DNA from 2 places in the Actinoplanes sp. GCM10030250 genome. Region 1 is predicted to be linked to the other one. Evidence: riboswitches for the same ligand, from Rfam matches in the RefSeq annotation. Region 1 holds a riboswitch; the other holds the start of a gene.
The links. A riboswitch is a leader RNA that binds a small molecule or an ion and turns the genes downstream of it on or off. The one in region 1 is predicted to bind thiamine pyrophosphate.

Region 1 (6,999 bases):
ACGGGATCGGGCATGTGGCGCTGACCGGCGTCGGTGTCGGCCTGCTGACGAACAACTCCCCGGTGCTCACCGCTGTGGTGGTCGCGACGATCGGCGCGGTCGGTGTCGAGCTGATCCGCGAACGCGGCCGGACCTCCGGTGACCTGGCTCTGGCGCTGCTCTTCTACGGCGGGATCGCCGGCGGTGTGGTGCTTGTCGGTCTCTCCGACGACAAGGGCAACTCGAACCTGATGCAGTACCTGTTCGGGTCGCTGATCACCACGTCGCCGCAGGACATCATGGTGATCGGCGGCCTCGCGGCGGCGGTCCTCGTGGCGATGCTGCTGCTGCGGCCGGCCCTCTTCGCGCTCTGCAACGACGAGGAGTACGCCCGGGTCAGCGGCCTGCCCGTGCGGACACTCAACATCCTGCTCGCCGTGACGACCGCGGTGACCGTGACGATCGCCATGCGTACCGTCGGCCTGTTGCTCGTCTCCGCCCTGATGGTGGTCCCGGTCGCCGCCGCCCAGCAGGTCACCCGGGGTTTCCGCACCACGATGGCGGCGGCCATGCTGATCGGCCTGGGCTCGGCCGCCGCGGGCATCCTGGTCTCCGCCGAGGCGGACACCGCCCCCGGCGCCACCACCGTGCTGATGGCCCTCGCCGCCTTCCTGGGCACCACGATCGGCGGCATGGTCCGCCGCGGCCTGCGCCGTCATTCCCGCCCACCGGTGACAGCCGAGCCACCTGACGTGGTGATAAAAATGTTGGGACAGTCATGACGGCCACGGGCTACGAAGCGTATGAATCGGCGGGTGCGCTGCTGCGTGCGCTCTCCGCCCCGATCCGCGTCGCGATCGTGGTCGAGCTCGGCGTGGGTGAGCAGTGCGTGCACGACCTGGTGGAGAAGCTGGGTGCTCCGCAGCCCCTGGTCTCCCAGCACCTGCGAGTCCTGCGCGGCGCCGGTGTGGTGCGGGGCGTGCGGCGCGGCCGGGAGATCGCATACTCCCTGGTGGACGAACACGTCGCGCACATAGTCACGGACGCCGTGAGCCATGCCAGGGAGAGCCGACAGTGAATCCAGAAGCCGGAGCACCGCGCAACACCAAGCAGCGCAGCGCGGTCAGCGCCGTCCTCGGCGAGACCGAGGGCTTCCACAGCGCGCAGGACCTGCACGCGATGCTGCGGGACCGGGGCGAGCGGGTCGGCTTGACCACGGTCTACCGGACGTTGCAGGGCCTCGCCGACGCCGGTGAGATCGACGTGATGCGCCCGCCGGGTGGCGAGCACCTCTACCGGCGGTGCAGCCAGGGACATCACCACCACCTGGTGTGCCGGTCATGTGGACGGACGGTCGAGGTGGCCGGTCCGGCGGTGGAGTCTTGGGCGGACCGGGTGGCCGGTCAGCACGGCTTCGTCGACGTTTCCCACACTATGGAGATCTTCGGAACCTGCCCGGAGTGCGCCGCCAAAAGCTGAGTGCGACCCTTCCGGTGTGAAGCTCTATGCCGACCGGCTGCCGACCGCGATCCGTCAGCTCCTCACCGACATCCTCGTCGTCCTCTGGGTCTATCTCTGGATCCGGGTCGCCCTCTGGATCCGCGATCTGGTGGAGAAGCTCGCCGTGCCGGGCCAGAAGCTGGAGGGTGCCGGCACCGGCATCGCCGACAACCTGGCCGACGCCGGCGGCAAGGTCGGCCGGGTGCCGGTGGTCGGCGACGACCTGACCAAGCCGTTCACCGGTGCCGCCGACGCCGCCCGGTCCATCGCCGACGCCGGCCGCGAGCAGCAGGATTTCGTCCACCAGCTGGCGCTGATCCTGCCGCTCATCGCGATCGCCGTCCCGCTGGCCCTGGTGCTCTTCGGATGGCTGCCGCGGCGGCTGCGCTGGATCCGGCGGGCCGGTGTGGCGGCCGCGGTGCGCAGCGAACCGGCCGGCCGTGACCTGCTGGCGCTCCGGGCCCTGGCCGGCCGCCCGTTGAACGAGCTGGCCAGACTGGGCCCGGACATCGCGCAGAGCTGGCGGGCCGGTGACGCCGACGCGGTGGACGCTCTCGCCGACCTCGAACTCAGGCAGCTCGGTCTGCGCCGGCGCTGACCTCGTTCTCGTTCTCGTTCTCGTCCTCGTCCTCGCCCCAGTTGCGGTGCGCGAACGGCAGCGCCGCCCAGTAGAAGAGGAACCAGAGTGCCGTGGCCACGGTCAGCGGGATGGCCCACTTCCAGTCCAGCACGTAATCGGTGATCAGCAGGACGCTGCTCACCATCGAGACGAGCATGAACGCCAGGCCGGCGGAGGCGACCTTGTGCGCGTACCGGACCAGCTCGGGCTTGCGGCCCTGCCGGAACAGCGCGCGGTGGAACGCGACCGGCGAGATGATCAGCGCGGTGGCGAACGCCGCGCTGATCAGCGCCACGATGTATACGTCCTTCTGGAAGTTCGTGGCCTGCGGGAACCCGCTGCTGAACGGCAGGGTCAGCAGGAACGCGAAGAGGATCTGCACGCCGGTCTGTGCGACGCGCAGCTCCTGGAGCAGGTCCGCGAAGTTGCGGTCCCACCGCTGCTTCTCGGTCTCGTGGGACTGATCTTTCCGGGGGGTGTGTGTTTCGACCGCCATGACGGCGCAGCGTTCCCCCGCGGGCACATGGTCAAACGCCGATGCGAGCCAGCACGGCGTCGGCGAGTTCGCGTGGCGCCTGTTCCGGCACCCAGTGGCTGACACCCTTCATGGCGACGAGCTGGTATTCCGCCTCCACCCAGTCGGCGGTCCGCAGCGCGGCGGTGAGCCCGACCACCCCGTCCCCGTCGCTCCAGACGTACGTCGTCGGCACCTTCACCACACCGGTCCCGGCCACCTGGTCCAGGCTGAAGGCGCGGTACCAGTTCAGGCCGCCGGTGAGCCGGCCGGGCTCGTGCATCGCCTCGACGTACTGCTCGGCGTGGTGCAGCGGGCGCAGCATCCAGCGCAGCATGGTGCCGTTGCGGGTGAGCAGCAGGCGTTCCGCCCCCGCCGATTGGAAGACCCTGAAGTACGCGAGACGCGCGCGCTGCGACAGGCGGACACGCATGGCCAGCATCATGGCGCGCGGGTGCGGTACCGAGATCGCGGTGAGCGTCCGCACCCGGTCCGGGTGCCGGGCGGCGAGCAGCCAGGCGACGTAGGCGCCCCAGTCGTGGCCGACCACGTGCGCCTTCTCCACACCGAGGCTGTCCAGCACGGCGAGGGCGTCCGCTGTCACCTCGTCCATCCGGTACTCGGACACCTCGCCGGGCCGCGCGCCGGGTGAGCAGCCCCGCTGATCCAGGGCGTAGGTGCGGAGACCGGCCGCGTGCAGCCGCGGGACCAAGAGGTCGAACTCGCGATGATCCTGCGGAAATCCGTGCAGAAGCAGCACCGGATCACCGTCGGCGGGTCCGCCCTCATGGACGTCGAAGGTCAGTCCGCGAGCCTTGACCTGCATGTGATCGCTCCCTCCCTGTCCCCAGCCATTACCGGGTGTTAGCGTCATCGAAGCACATGCAGCGAAGGTTGTTCGCGACGGCGGAGATCAGGCGCGTCACCCACCCGAGGCGCCGGTCCAGGTAGGTCGCGAACAACCTTCGATCCGACAGGGGAGCGCAAGGCGCTGAGAGTGCGGGCAACCGCAGACCCTCGTACCTGATCTGGGTAATGCCAGCGCAGGAAGTTCGGTCTTCTCCAGCCGCGCCGTGTCCGGGCATCGCCGCCCGGTCCGCGGCGTGCGTCTCCTCCCGGTACCCGCTGGGAGGCGTCATGAAAGACATCAACACCAACCGCTGGCGAACGATGGACGTCGTGATCGCCTCGGTCATCGCCGTCGCGTTCGGCGTGATCTTCTGGGCCTGGAACACGGTCTGGAGCATCACCGAGAGCGCGTTCGCCTTCTTCCCGCCCGCTCAGGCCCTGCTCTACGGTGTCTGGCTGATGCCGGCCGTGCTGAGCGGCCTGATCATCCGCAAGCCGGGTGCGGCGCTCTACACCGAGGCCGTCGCGGCGATCATCTCCGCGCTGCTCGGTAACGCGTGGGGCGCGACAGTCATCCCCCAGGGCCTGATCCAGGGCCTCGGCGCGGAGCTGGCGTTCGCGGCGCTGCGCTACCGGTCGTTCCGGCTGCCGGCTGCGCTGCTCGCCGGTGCGCTGACCGGCCTCAGCGCGGCACTGTTCGACTTCATCGTCTGGAACTCCGAGTACGCGCTCGGGAGCTACCGCATCCCGTACGCGATCTTCACCGTGGTCAGCGGCACGCTCCTGGCCGGGCTCGGCAGCTGGGCCGTGGTCCGGGCGCTCGCACCGACGGGTGTGCTGGACCGGTTCGGCGCGGGCCGGGAACGGGCACTCATCTGACATGAGTGAGGTTCGGCTTCGCGATTTCGGGTGGCGGCACGCCGGGCGCCGCGCCTGGGCGGTCCGCGGGCTGGACCTGGACATCCGGCACGGCGAGCGGGTGCTCCTGCTGGGTCCCTCGGGGGCCGGTAAGAGCACCCTGCTCGCCGCGCTGGCGGGCCTGCTGGCGGAGGACTCCGGCGAGTCCGAGGGCACCATCGAGATCGACGGGCTGGATCCGCGGAAGGCCCGCGAGCGTGTCGGCATCGTCTTCCAGGATCCGCAGACGCAACTGGTGATGGCGCGCAGCGGTGACGACGTGGCGTTCGGTTGCGAGAACCGGGGAGTGTCCGCAAATGACATCTGGCCACGAGTATCCGATGCGCTTGATCGAGTCGGTTTCCGGTACCCCATCAATCGACCGACGACCGCGCTCTCCGGCGGTGAGGCGCAACGCCTCGCCCTGGCCGGGGTCCTGGCCCTGAGGCCAGGCCTGCTGTTGCTCGACGAGCCGACCGCGAACCTGGATCCGGCCGGTGCTGAGCTGATCCGTGCCGCGGTCGCGCGGGTGACCAGCCCGGAGACCACGCTGATCATCGTGGAACACCGGGTGGCCGAGGCACTCGAGCTGGTGGACCGCGTGGTGGTGCTCGAGCCGGGCGGTGGGGTGCGCGCCGATGGCGCACCCGAGGTGATCTTCGCTGCCTACGGCGACAAGCTGGCGGACGAGGGCGTCTGGGTGCCCGGTTTCAGCACCGCGCCGATCAAGGCCATATCAAAGGCACAGAACGATTTTGTACGGGCTGAGCACATCTCCGTGACCGGACGGCTGGCTCCCGTCTCGATCGGTGCGGGAGCCGGCGAGCTGGTGGCCGTGACCGGGCCCAACGGCGCCGGAAAGTCCACGCTCGCGCTGCTGCTCGGCGGGCTGATCGCCCCGGACTCGGGACGGATCGAGGCGTTCGGTGACCGGCGGCCCCCGCACCGGTGGCGGGCGGCGGCGCTCACCCAGCGGATCGGATCGGTCTTCCAGAACCCGGAGCACCAGTTCGTCACCAGCCGGGTGTCCGACGAGCTGGCGCTGGGGCCACGCCGGGTCGGCAAGACGCCGGAGGAGGTCCGGCGGATCGTCGGCGAGCTGCTGGAACGGCTGCGGCTGACGAAGCTGGCGGCGGCCAACCCGTACACCCTCTCCGGCGGTGAGGCCCGGCGGCTCAGCGTGGCGACGGCGCTGGCCACCGCGCCGCGGCTGCTGGTGCTCGACGAGCCGACGTTCGGACAGGACCGGCGTACCTGGCAGGAGCTTGTCGACCTGCTGGCCGGGCTGCGGGCGGAGGGGCACGGGATCGTCGCTGTCACCCACGACGAGGCGTTCGTCCGTACGATCGCCGACCGCACCGTGCCCCTCGGTGAGCCGGCGCCGGACCCACTTCCCCGGAGGTTGCGCCCGTGACCGCGTTCGAGGTCATCGCCGATGTCTCCGCGCCCCTCGCCCGCCGTAACCCGGTCGCCAAGCTCGGCGCCGCCCTGCTGTTCTCGCTCCCTCTGGTCTCCACTGTCGACCCGTTCACCCCGGCCGTGGCGCTGCTGCTGGAACTCGCGGTGCTGCCGTTCTTCGGTGTGCGTTACCGGGCGCTGGCCCGCCGGGTGGCACCGCTGCTGCTCGCCGCGGCCGGGGTGCTGGTCACGCTGACACTGTTCGCCGCCGAGCGCACCGGCAGCCTGCTGGTGTCGCTCGGGCCCTTCGACATCACCACGGGCGTGCTCGCGAGCGCGGCCGGCCTGATCCTGCGGATCTTCGCGGTGGCGCTGCCCGGCATCGTCGTCTTCGCGACCACCGACCCCACCGACCTGGCCGACGCGCTGGTGCAGAACGCGAAGGCACCGGCCCGGTTCGCCATCGGGGCGCTCGCCGCGTTCCGGCTGCTGCCGCTGCTCGGCGAGGAGTGGCGGACGCTCACCCTGGCCCGCCGGGCGCGCGGTGTCGACGCCGGGCGCAACCCGGTGGCGAAGCTGCGGATGTTCGCCTCGACCGCGTTCGCCCTGCTGGTCGGCGCGTTGCGGCGCGGGGTCCGGCTGGCGGTGGCGATGGACGCGCGGGGCTTCGACTCGGGCGCACCCCGCACCTACGCCCGGCGCCAGCACTTCACCGCCGCGGATACCGCGCTGCTGGTCGGCGCCGGTGTGGCCGCCATGTCGATCTTGACGCTTTCAGTGGCGTTGGGGGTTTTCCGGCCGGTTGTCGGCTGATCGTTCGCCCGGCGGTCACGAGATCGCCAGCGGCCGTTGTCCTGATCGGATCAGGGTGACGCGCATGGGTCACGGCCACGATCATTCGCATTCTGTTTCCGCAACCGGCGCCGACGTTCCGGAGGCGCTGGACCTGAGCATCCCGGAGAGCGAGCTCTCCCCCGGTGACAGCTCCCGCCGCCGCTTCCTGCTCGGCGCCGGCCTGCTCGGCGCCGGTGCGGCCGCCTCCGTGCTCGCCCAGCCGGGCGCCGCCGCGGCCGCCGGGCTCCGGCACACCCACGACGCCGCCGGTGGTGGCACCGCGAAGGGCGGGTTCCGCTGGCTCGCCGGCGACCACCACATTCACACCCAGTACAGCTCCGACGCCCAGTACCGGGTCCTCGACCAGGCTTCGAAGGGCCACGCCTACGGGCTGGACTGGCTGGCCATC
Region 2 (6,999 bases), on a different contig from region 1:
CGCACAGCTCAACCTGCAGATCCACGTTCTCCTTGATCTTGTGCATGGGTACGTGGCCGGGCCCCTCGACCATGACCTGCACGTCGTACTCCCATGCGATGTGCGTCAGCTCCCCCAGCGTCCGCAACTCGGCGAACTGGGCCTCGTCGTTGGCGTCGGCGATCGATCCCGGGCGCAGCCCGTCCCCGAGCGAGAACGTGATGTCGTACTCCCGGAAGATCTCGCACAGTTCCCGGAAGTGCGTGTAGAGGAAGTTCTGCCGGTGCTCCGCGAGACACCAGGCCGCCATGATCGCCCCACCGCGGGACACGATTCCGGTCACCCGTGCCGCCGCCAGTGGTACGTGCTCCAGCAGCACCCCCGCGTGGATGGTCATGTAGTCCACGCCCTGCTCGGCCTGTTCAATAACGGTCTCCCGGAACAGTTCCCAAGACAGGCGAAGCGGGTCCCCGTTGACCTTTTCGAGGGCCTGATAGATGGGAACTGTCCCGATCGGCACGGGCGAGTTCCGTACGATCGCCTCTCTTGTCTCGTGAATTCGCGGCCCGGTCGAGAGATCCATCACGGTGTCGGCGCCCCACCGTGTGGCCCACGTCAGTTTTTCCACCTCCTCGGCGACCGACGAGGTCACCGCCGAGGTGCCGATGTTCGCGTTGACCTTCACCAGGAACCGGGACCCGATGATCATCGGCTCGGACTCGGGATGGTTGACGTTGGCCGGCAGCACCGCGCGCCCCGCCGCGATCTCGTCCCTGACCAGCGACGACGAGACACCCTCGCGCACCGCGACGAACTCCATCTCCGGCGTGACGATTCCGGCCCGGGCGGAGGCCAATTGGGTACGCCCGGTTCGCCACGGTTTCCGCAGCGGCGGCAGCCCCACCTCCGGATCGCTGCCGGGACCGGACGTGTCATAGAGCCGCACCGGCGCGTGGCCGCCGCTCAGCACCACTTCGGTGAACGGAACACCCTCCACATAGACCTTACGTCGCACGATCCATACCTCCCATATAGTGATAAACCCGGCATCGAACGGCAGCGAGGACACACGATGCCGCGCCACCGGGACTCCTAGACGGACCAGCCGAAGTGATCCAGCGGCCCAGGCCCGTTCCCCAGCCGCCATGCGCTGCCACCGAGCAACCCGCGCCGCACGTACTCCTTCGCCGCCACCACCGCCGCCGGCACCGAGTCACCCTCGGCCAGCCGCACCGCGATCGCCGACGAGAACGTGCACCCGGACCCGTGGTTGTTCACCGTGGACACCGGCTCGCCGCGCAGCAGCACCGTCTCACCGGCAAAGTGCAGGACGTCCAGCGCCAGATCACTTCCGGTCACCACCACCGCGCGCGGCCCGAGCTCCGCAAGCTCGCCCGCCGCCACGATCATTTCCTCGGCCGTCTCGACGGGCCTGCCGAGGAGGGCGCCGGCTTCGTGCCGGTTCGGTGTCAGAACGCAGGGGTACGAGCAAAGCGCGCTGACTACCGATACTTCACCGAGCCTGCTACCCGCTGTGGCAACCAGAACCGGGTCCACGACAAGGTTCGGCAGGTCCCCGGCCCGTGAGGCGATCACCTTCGCCACCGCCGGATCGGACACCATCCCGACCTTCACCGCCGCCACCGGCAGGTCGGCGAGCACCGCGTCCAGCTGCGCCGCCACGTTCTCGGCCGGCACCGGATGGATCGCCGTCACACCCAGCGTGTTCTGCGCCGTGACCGCCGTGATCACCGAAGTCCCGAACGCACCCAGCGCCGCGAACGTCTTCAGATCCGCCTGAATCCCGGCGCCCCCACCCGAATCCGACCCCGCAATCGTCAACACCACCCGAGGCGTCACCCCGTCCCCCCAACCCGGCTGGCCGTGGGTGCTGCCTCAACCCGCGCGACACCGCGCTGGAAGCCAGCCACCCCAACCCGGCTGGCCGTGGGAGCCGTCTCGGACGCCGCGACACAGCCCTGGAAGCCAGCTGGGCGGGCGGCCGTGAAGGCAGCGGACAACTCACGGGCTGTCCGCTCGGGATCAGGGGACCGCATCACCGCACCCATCACCGCGATTCCCGCTGCCCCGCCCGCGGCGCACTCCCCCGCCCGCGCACCCGAGTCGATCCCACCGAGCGCCAGCCACGGCACCGGTGCCCGCATCTCAGCGGCACCCGTGACCCCGAGCGCCGGCCCGTACCCCGGCTTCGACGAGGTCGGATAGACCGGCGACACCGTCACATAGTCCACACCGGACAGGTCCTCGGATCCGTGCCACGAGCGCCCCACCAGCGCGACCGACGCGGGCCTCGGGTCCGTCCCCGCGAGGTGCACCGCCGAGCCGCCGAGCGGATCCGGCCCCGCCACGATCAACCGCCCCGGCGGTACCACCGGCCGGAGTATCCGGGCGAGGGTCGCGCGTTCGGCGTACCCCAGATCCTTCTCCCGCAGAACGACCCACCCGGCGCCGCCGCGGACCGCCGCCCGGACCACCTCGACGAGCGGCCCGGCGGCGGATCTCCGATCGGTGAGCACAACGAGCCCGCCCGGCGTCACCACACCGGAATCCCCTCGTCGGCGGTGGACGCGACCGCGTGGAAACGGCGCGGAATGCGCCCGGCGGCCCTGGCCAGACGACCGGCCCGGACCGCGTGCCGCATCGCCGCTGCCATCGCCGCCGGATCCTCGGCCCGGGTGATCGCGCTGGCGATCAGCACCGCGTCGCAGCCCAGTTCCATGGCGAGCGCCGCGTCCGAGGCCGTCCCGATTCCGGCGTCCAGGACCACCGGCACGTCGACGCTCTGCCGGATCAGTTCGATGTGGTGCGGGTTGGAGATCCCGAGACCGGAACCGATCGGCGAACCGGCCGGCATCACCGCGGCACATCCGGCGTCCGCGAGACGGCGGGCCAGAATCGGATCATCACTGGTGTACGGCAGAACCGTGAAACCATCCGCGACAAGGATCTCCGCGGCCCGCAGCAACTCCACGCCGTCCGGCAGCAGGGTCCGCTCGTCCCCGATCACCTCGAGCTTGATCAGTTCGGTCTCGAACGCCTCCCGCGCCATCTGCGCCGCCTTGACCGCGTCACCGGCCGTGTAGCAGCCCGCGGTGTTCGGCAGCACCTGTACGCCGAGGCGGTCCAGCATCGGCAGCAGTCCCGGCCCGGCCGCCTCGACCCGGCGCAGCGCCACCGTGACCAGCGTCGTCTCCGAGGCCCGGATGGCGTCTTCGAGTGCGGAGAGGCTGTTCGCACCACCGGTGCCGAGGATCAGCCCGTTCTCCGGTAGAAACATGATCATCCTCCCTGTGCGGCGGTGAGCACCTCGACCTTGTCGCCGTCGGCCAGGTCGACCGCGGACCACGTCGATCGCGGCACGACCGTCCCGTTGACAGCGACCGCCACACCGCGGTTCGCCGAGGTGATCTCGGCGACCAGCGCCGCAACCGAGCAGATGTCGGGCCGACTACGCGGCTTCCCGTTGACCGTCAGGCGCATCCGAACCTCCCGGGTTCGAAGGATTCCAGCAGGGGGTCGGCCGATCCGGTCAGAACCAGATCGGCGATGAGCCGGGCCGTGATCGGCGCCAGCAGCACGCCGTTGCGGTGATGGCCGGCCGCTACCACCGTCTTGCGGCTGTCGTCGAGATGTCCGAGCAGCGGCGCGTTGTCCGGCGTTCCGGGCCGATGCCCCACGGTGAACTCGGTGATCTCGTGCTCGGCGAGCCCCGGTACGAGATCGAGCGCGGCCCGGAGCAGGTCGTGCACGCCACCGGCGGTGAGCGCCCGGTCGGTCCGTTCCTCCTGGGTGGCTCCGACGACCACCTCACCGTCAGCGCGCGGAACGAGGTAGACGTGCCGCCCGTCGGCCGTACCGTCGATCACGTGCCGCAGCACGCCGGGCTCTCCGCGCAGGCGCACCATCTGGCCTTTCACCGGCCGGACCGGCAGCCCGGTGAGCGCCGCCGTGCCGCAGCCCGCCGCGACCACGCACCGCTCCTCGTCCAGTTCGGACAGGTCGGTGACGCGCCGCGTCAGAACCCGCCCGGCGAGGCGGATCCGCAGCGCCGCGACCACCTTCCGCGGATCGACCTGCCGCTCAGCCGGCGCGAAGACACCCGCCCGAATCCGGGGTGACAGCGCCGGCTCCCGATCACGCAGCTGGCTTCCGGTCAGCGGGGTCAGTTTCTGGTGCTTCCACTCCCGGGCCGATTCCGCGACATCATCCGCGGTCAGAGCCACACCGAGCGTCCCGGCATCGTCGTAGCCGACGTCACCGAGCCCGTCGGCGAACGCCGGCCACAGCTCGTTCGACGCCTCCAGCAGCCGGATGAGGTGCGGATATTCGAAGGCCGACTCCCCTCCGGGCGCCAGCATCCCGGCCGCGACGTGCCAGGCACCATCCGTACCGTCCGGCGACGGGTCGTAGACGGTCACATCCGCCCCGCGCCGCAGCAACTCCGCCGCGATCGCAAGCCCGATGATCCCGCCGCCGACAACAGCGACGCGGCTCATCGCAGGACCGCCGAGAACTCCGCAACCGCCCCCTTCGGATCCCCCACGAAGGCGGAGACCGCCGCAACACCGTGCACCGCGAGCAGCGGCACCCGTTCCGCGGTGATACCGCCGATCGCCAGGACCGGCGTACCCGGAACCGCCTCGGCGACAGCCGCGATCGCTGCCGGTCCGAGCGGCGGCGGCAACCCGTCCTTGGTGGACGTCTCGAAAGCCGGCCCGACACCGAGATAGCTCGCCCCATCGGCCACCGCCGCGCGGGCTGCCGCGGGGGTACGACAGGTGGCGCCCACGACCGCATCCGGACCCAGTACCCGGCGAACGGCCGAGACCGGCAGATCGTCCGCGCCCACGTGCACGCCGTCCGCTCCGGCCGCCAGCGCCACGCCAACTCGGTCGTTGACCAGCACCATCGTCCCGGCCGGCCGGCAGAGCGCAACCGCCTCCACAGTCAGCGCATAGGCCGAAGCGTCGGTGCTCTTGACCCGAATCTGGACCGCCACGTCGGGGAGCCCTGCCACACCACGAACGACATCGATGGAATCGGTGATGACGTGGATGCGAGGAAACATCGACACTCCTCCCTGCGCCGGCATTACCCGGATCAGGTTCGACGGTCGGGGGCGGCGTCAGCCCCCCTCTCAGCCCGTTGCCCGGACTCCCGTGGGGTTGTTTGTAACCGGACCATAACCGGTCCGTGACGAGAAAACTAGCGGACGTCCCAGACCGGCTCCGGCACCTCGACCACCTCGCCGTCGCTCCTGAACAGCACGAAGCGATCGAAGGAACGCGTGAACCACCGGTCGTGGGTGACCGCTATCACCGTGCCGTCGAACGCCTTCAACCCCTCCTCCAGAGCCTCCGCCGACGCCAGGTCCAGGTTGTCCGTGGGCTCGTCGAGCAGCAGCACGGTAGCCCCCGAGAGTTCCAGCAGCAGCACCAGGAACCGAGCCTGCTGTCCACCCGAGAGGGTCCCGAACCGCTGATCACCCTGTGCGGCCAGTTCGTACCGGTTGAGGGCCTTCATCGCACCCGCACGGTCCATTCCGGACCGGTGCTCGTCACCTCGCCACAGAATCTCGACGAGCGTCTTCTGCAGCAGCTCAGGCCGGTCGTGGGTCTGCGAGAAGTGCCCGGGGCGGACCCGGGCGCCGAGCCTGGCGCGGCCCTCGTGAGCGACGTGCGACAGCGGCGCACCGTCGACCGGTTTGTGCTCCAGGTCGGGCTCACTGCCGCCGGCGGCGAGCAGCCGCAGGAAGTGCGACTTGCCGGTGCCGTTCGCGCCGAGGACTGCCACCCGATCGCCGTACCAGATCTCCAGGTCGAAGGGGAAAGTCAGGTTCTCCAGTTCGACGCCCTCGCAGATCACCGCCCGCTTGCCGGTACGCCCGCCCCGCAGGTTCATCCGCAGCGACTGCTCCTTCGGCGGCAGCGGCGGCGGCCCCGCCTCCTCGAACTTGCGCAACCGCGTCTGCGCGGCCTGATAGCGCGAGGCCAGCCCGTCGTTGTAGGCGGCCTTGTTCTTCAGCGTGAAGACCAGTTCCTTGAGCTTCTCGTGCTCCTCGTCCCAGCGGCGCCGGTTCTCCTCCATGCGGTCGTGCCGGTGCAGCCGGGCCTCGTGCCAGGAGGCGAATCCGCCCGGATGCGTCCAGGCGCTGCCGCCCTCCACCGCGACCACCCGGTCCGCGGTCTGCGCCAGCAACTCCCGGTCGTGCGAGACGTAGAGCACCGATTTCTGCGACTCCCGCATGCGCTGCTCCAGCCAGCGTTTGGCGGGCACGTCGAGAAAGTTGTCCGGCTCGTCGAGCAGCAGCACCTCGTCGGTGCCGCGCAGCAGCAGGTCCAGGGCGAACCGTTTCTGCTCACCACCGGAGAGCGTCCGCACGACGCGGCTCTTGGTCTCCTCCCACGGCTTGCCGAGGATCGCCACGGCCACCGTGTCGAAGAGCACCTCCGCCTCGTAACCGCCGGTCTCGCCCCAGTGTGCGAGCGCGTTCGCGTAGGCGATCTGGCTCTTCTCGGTCTCGTCGAGGGCCTCGGCCGCGCGCCGCAACCGTTCACCGGCCGCGCTGAGGGCGGGGGTCACCAACGACAATGCAAGATCTTCGAGGGTACGGTCATCGCCGATCATGCCGATGAACTGGCGCATCACGCCCAGCCCGCCGGCCCGCGCGATGGTGCCGGACTGTGTCGGGATGTCCCCGGCCACCATCCGCATCAGCGTGGTCTTGCCGGCACCGTTCGGCCCGACGAGAGCCACCTTCGCCCCTTCGCCGATCCGGAACGACACGTCGGCGAAAAGCTCACGCCCGTCCGGAAGCACGAACCCGGCACCGGCGACATCCACGTAACCCATGCCCGGCATCCTCCCTCGTGGGCGCGCGACTAGTCAGCCGAATTTCCGGTGACCCGGAGCACCCGGAAGCCCTTCTGGCTGGCCACCCGCTCGACCGTCCAGCCGTTCCCGACGAGCCAGCTGTGCAGCGAGTCACCACCGAGGTTG

Region 2: it holds a riboswitch for thiamine pyrophosphate, as region 1 does, so the genes downstream of both, ACFQV6_RS17280 (thiamine phosphate synthase) here and ACFQV6_RS26010 (ECF transporter S component) in region 1, are expected to answer to the same signal.

What each region holds. Positions count from the first base shown of each region.
Region 1 is NZ_JBHTDO010000022.1:76,141-83,139, reverse strand. It holds gene ACFQV6_RS26040 (metal ABC transporter permease) at 1-761, shown strand, start outside; gene ACFQV6_RS26035 (ArsR/SmtB family transcription factor) at 758-1,057, shown strand; gene ACFQV6_RS26030 (Fur family transcriptional regulator) at 1,054-1,458, shown strand; gene ACFQV6_RS26025 (hypothetical protein) at 1,475-2,077, shown strand; gene ACFQV6_RS26020 (DUF6328 family protein) at 2,049-2,594, opposite strand; gene ACFQV6_RS26015 (alpha/beta fold hydrolase) at 2,626-3,438, opposite strand; TPP riboswitch at 3,578-3,680, shown strand; gene ACFQV6_RS26010 (ECF transporter S component) at 3,750-4,340, shown strand; gene ACFQV6_RS26005 (ABC transporter ATP-binding protein) at 4,342-5,772, shown strand; gene ACFQV6_RS26000 (energy-coupling factor transporter transmembrane component T family protein) at 5,769-6,569, shown strand; gene ACFQV6_RS25995 (PHP domain-containing protein) at 6,634-6,999, shown strand, end outside.
Region 2 is NZ_JBHTDO010000012.1:11,092-18,090, forward strand. It holds gene thiC (phosphomethylpyrimidine synthase ThiC) at 1-994, opposite strand, end outside; gene thiD (bifunctional hydroxymethylpyrimidine kinase/phosphomethylpyrimidine kinase) at 1,072-1,839, opposite strand; gene ACFQV6_RS17260 (thiamine phosphate synthase) at 1,836-2,540, opposite strand; gene ACFQV6_RS17265 (thiazole synthase) at 2,534-3,283, opposite strand; gene thiS (sulfur carrier protein ThiS) at 3,280-3,480, opposite strand; gene thiO (glycine oxidase ThiO) at 3,471-4,496, opposite strand; gene ACFQV6_RS17280 (thiamine phosphate synthase) at 4,493-5,074, opposite strand; TPP riboswitch at 5,061-5,171, opposite strand; gene ACFQV6_RS17285 (ABC-F family ATP-binding cassette domain-containing protein) at 5,206-6,852, opposite strand; gene ACFQV6_RS17290 (class I SAM-dependent methyltransferase) at 6,882-6,999, opposite strand, start outside.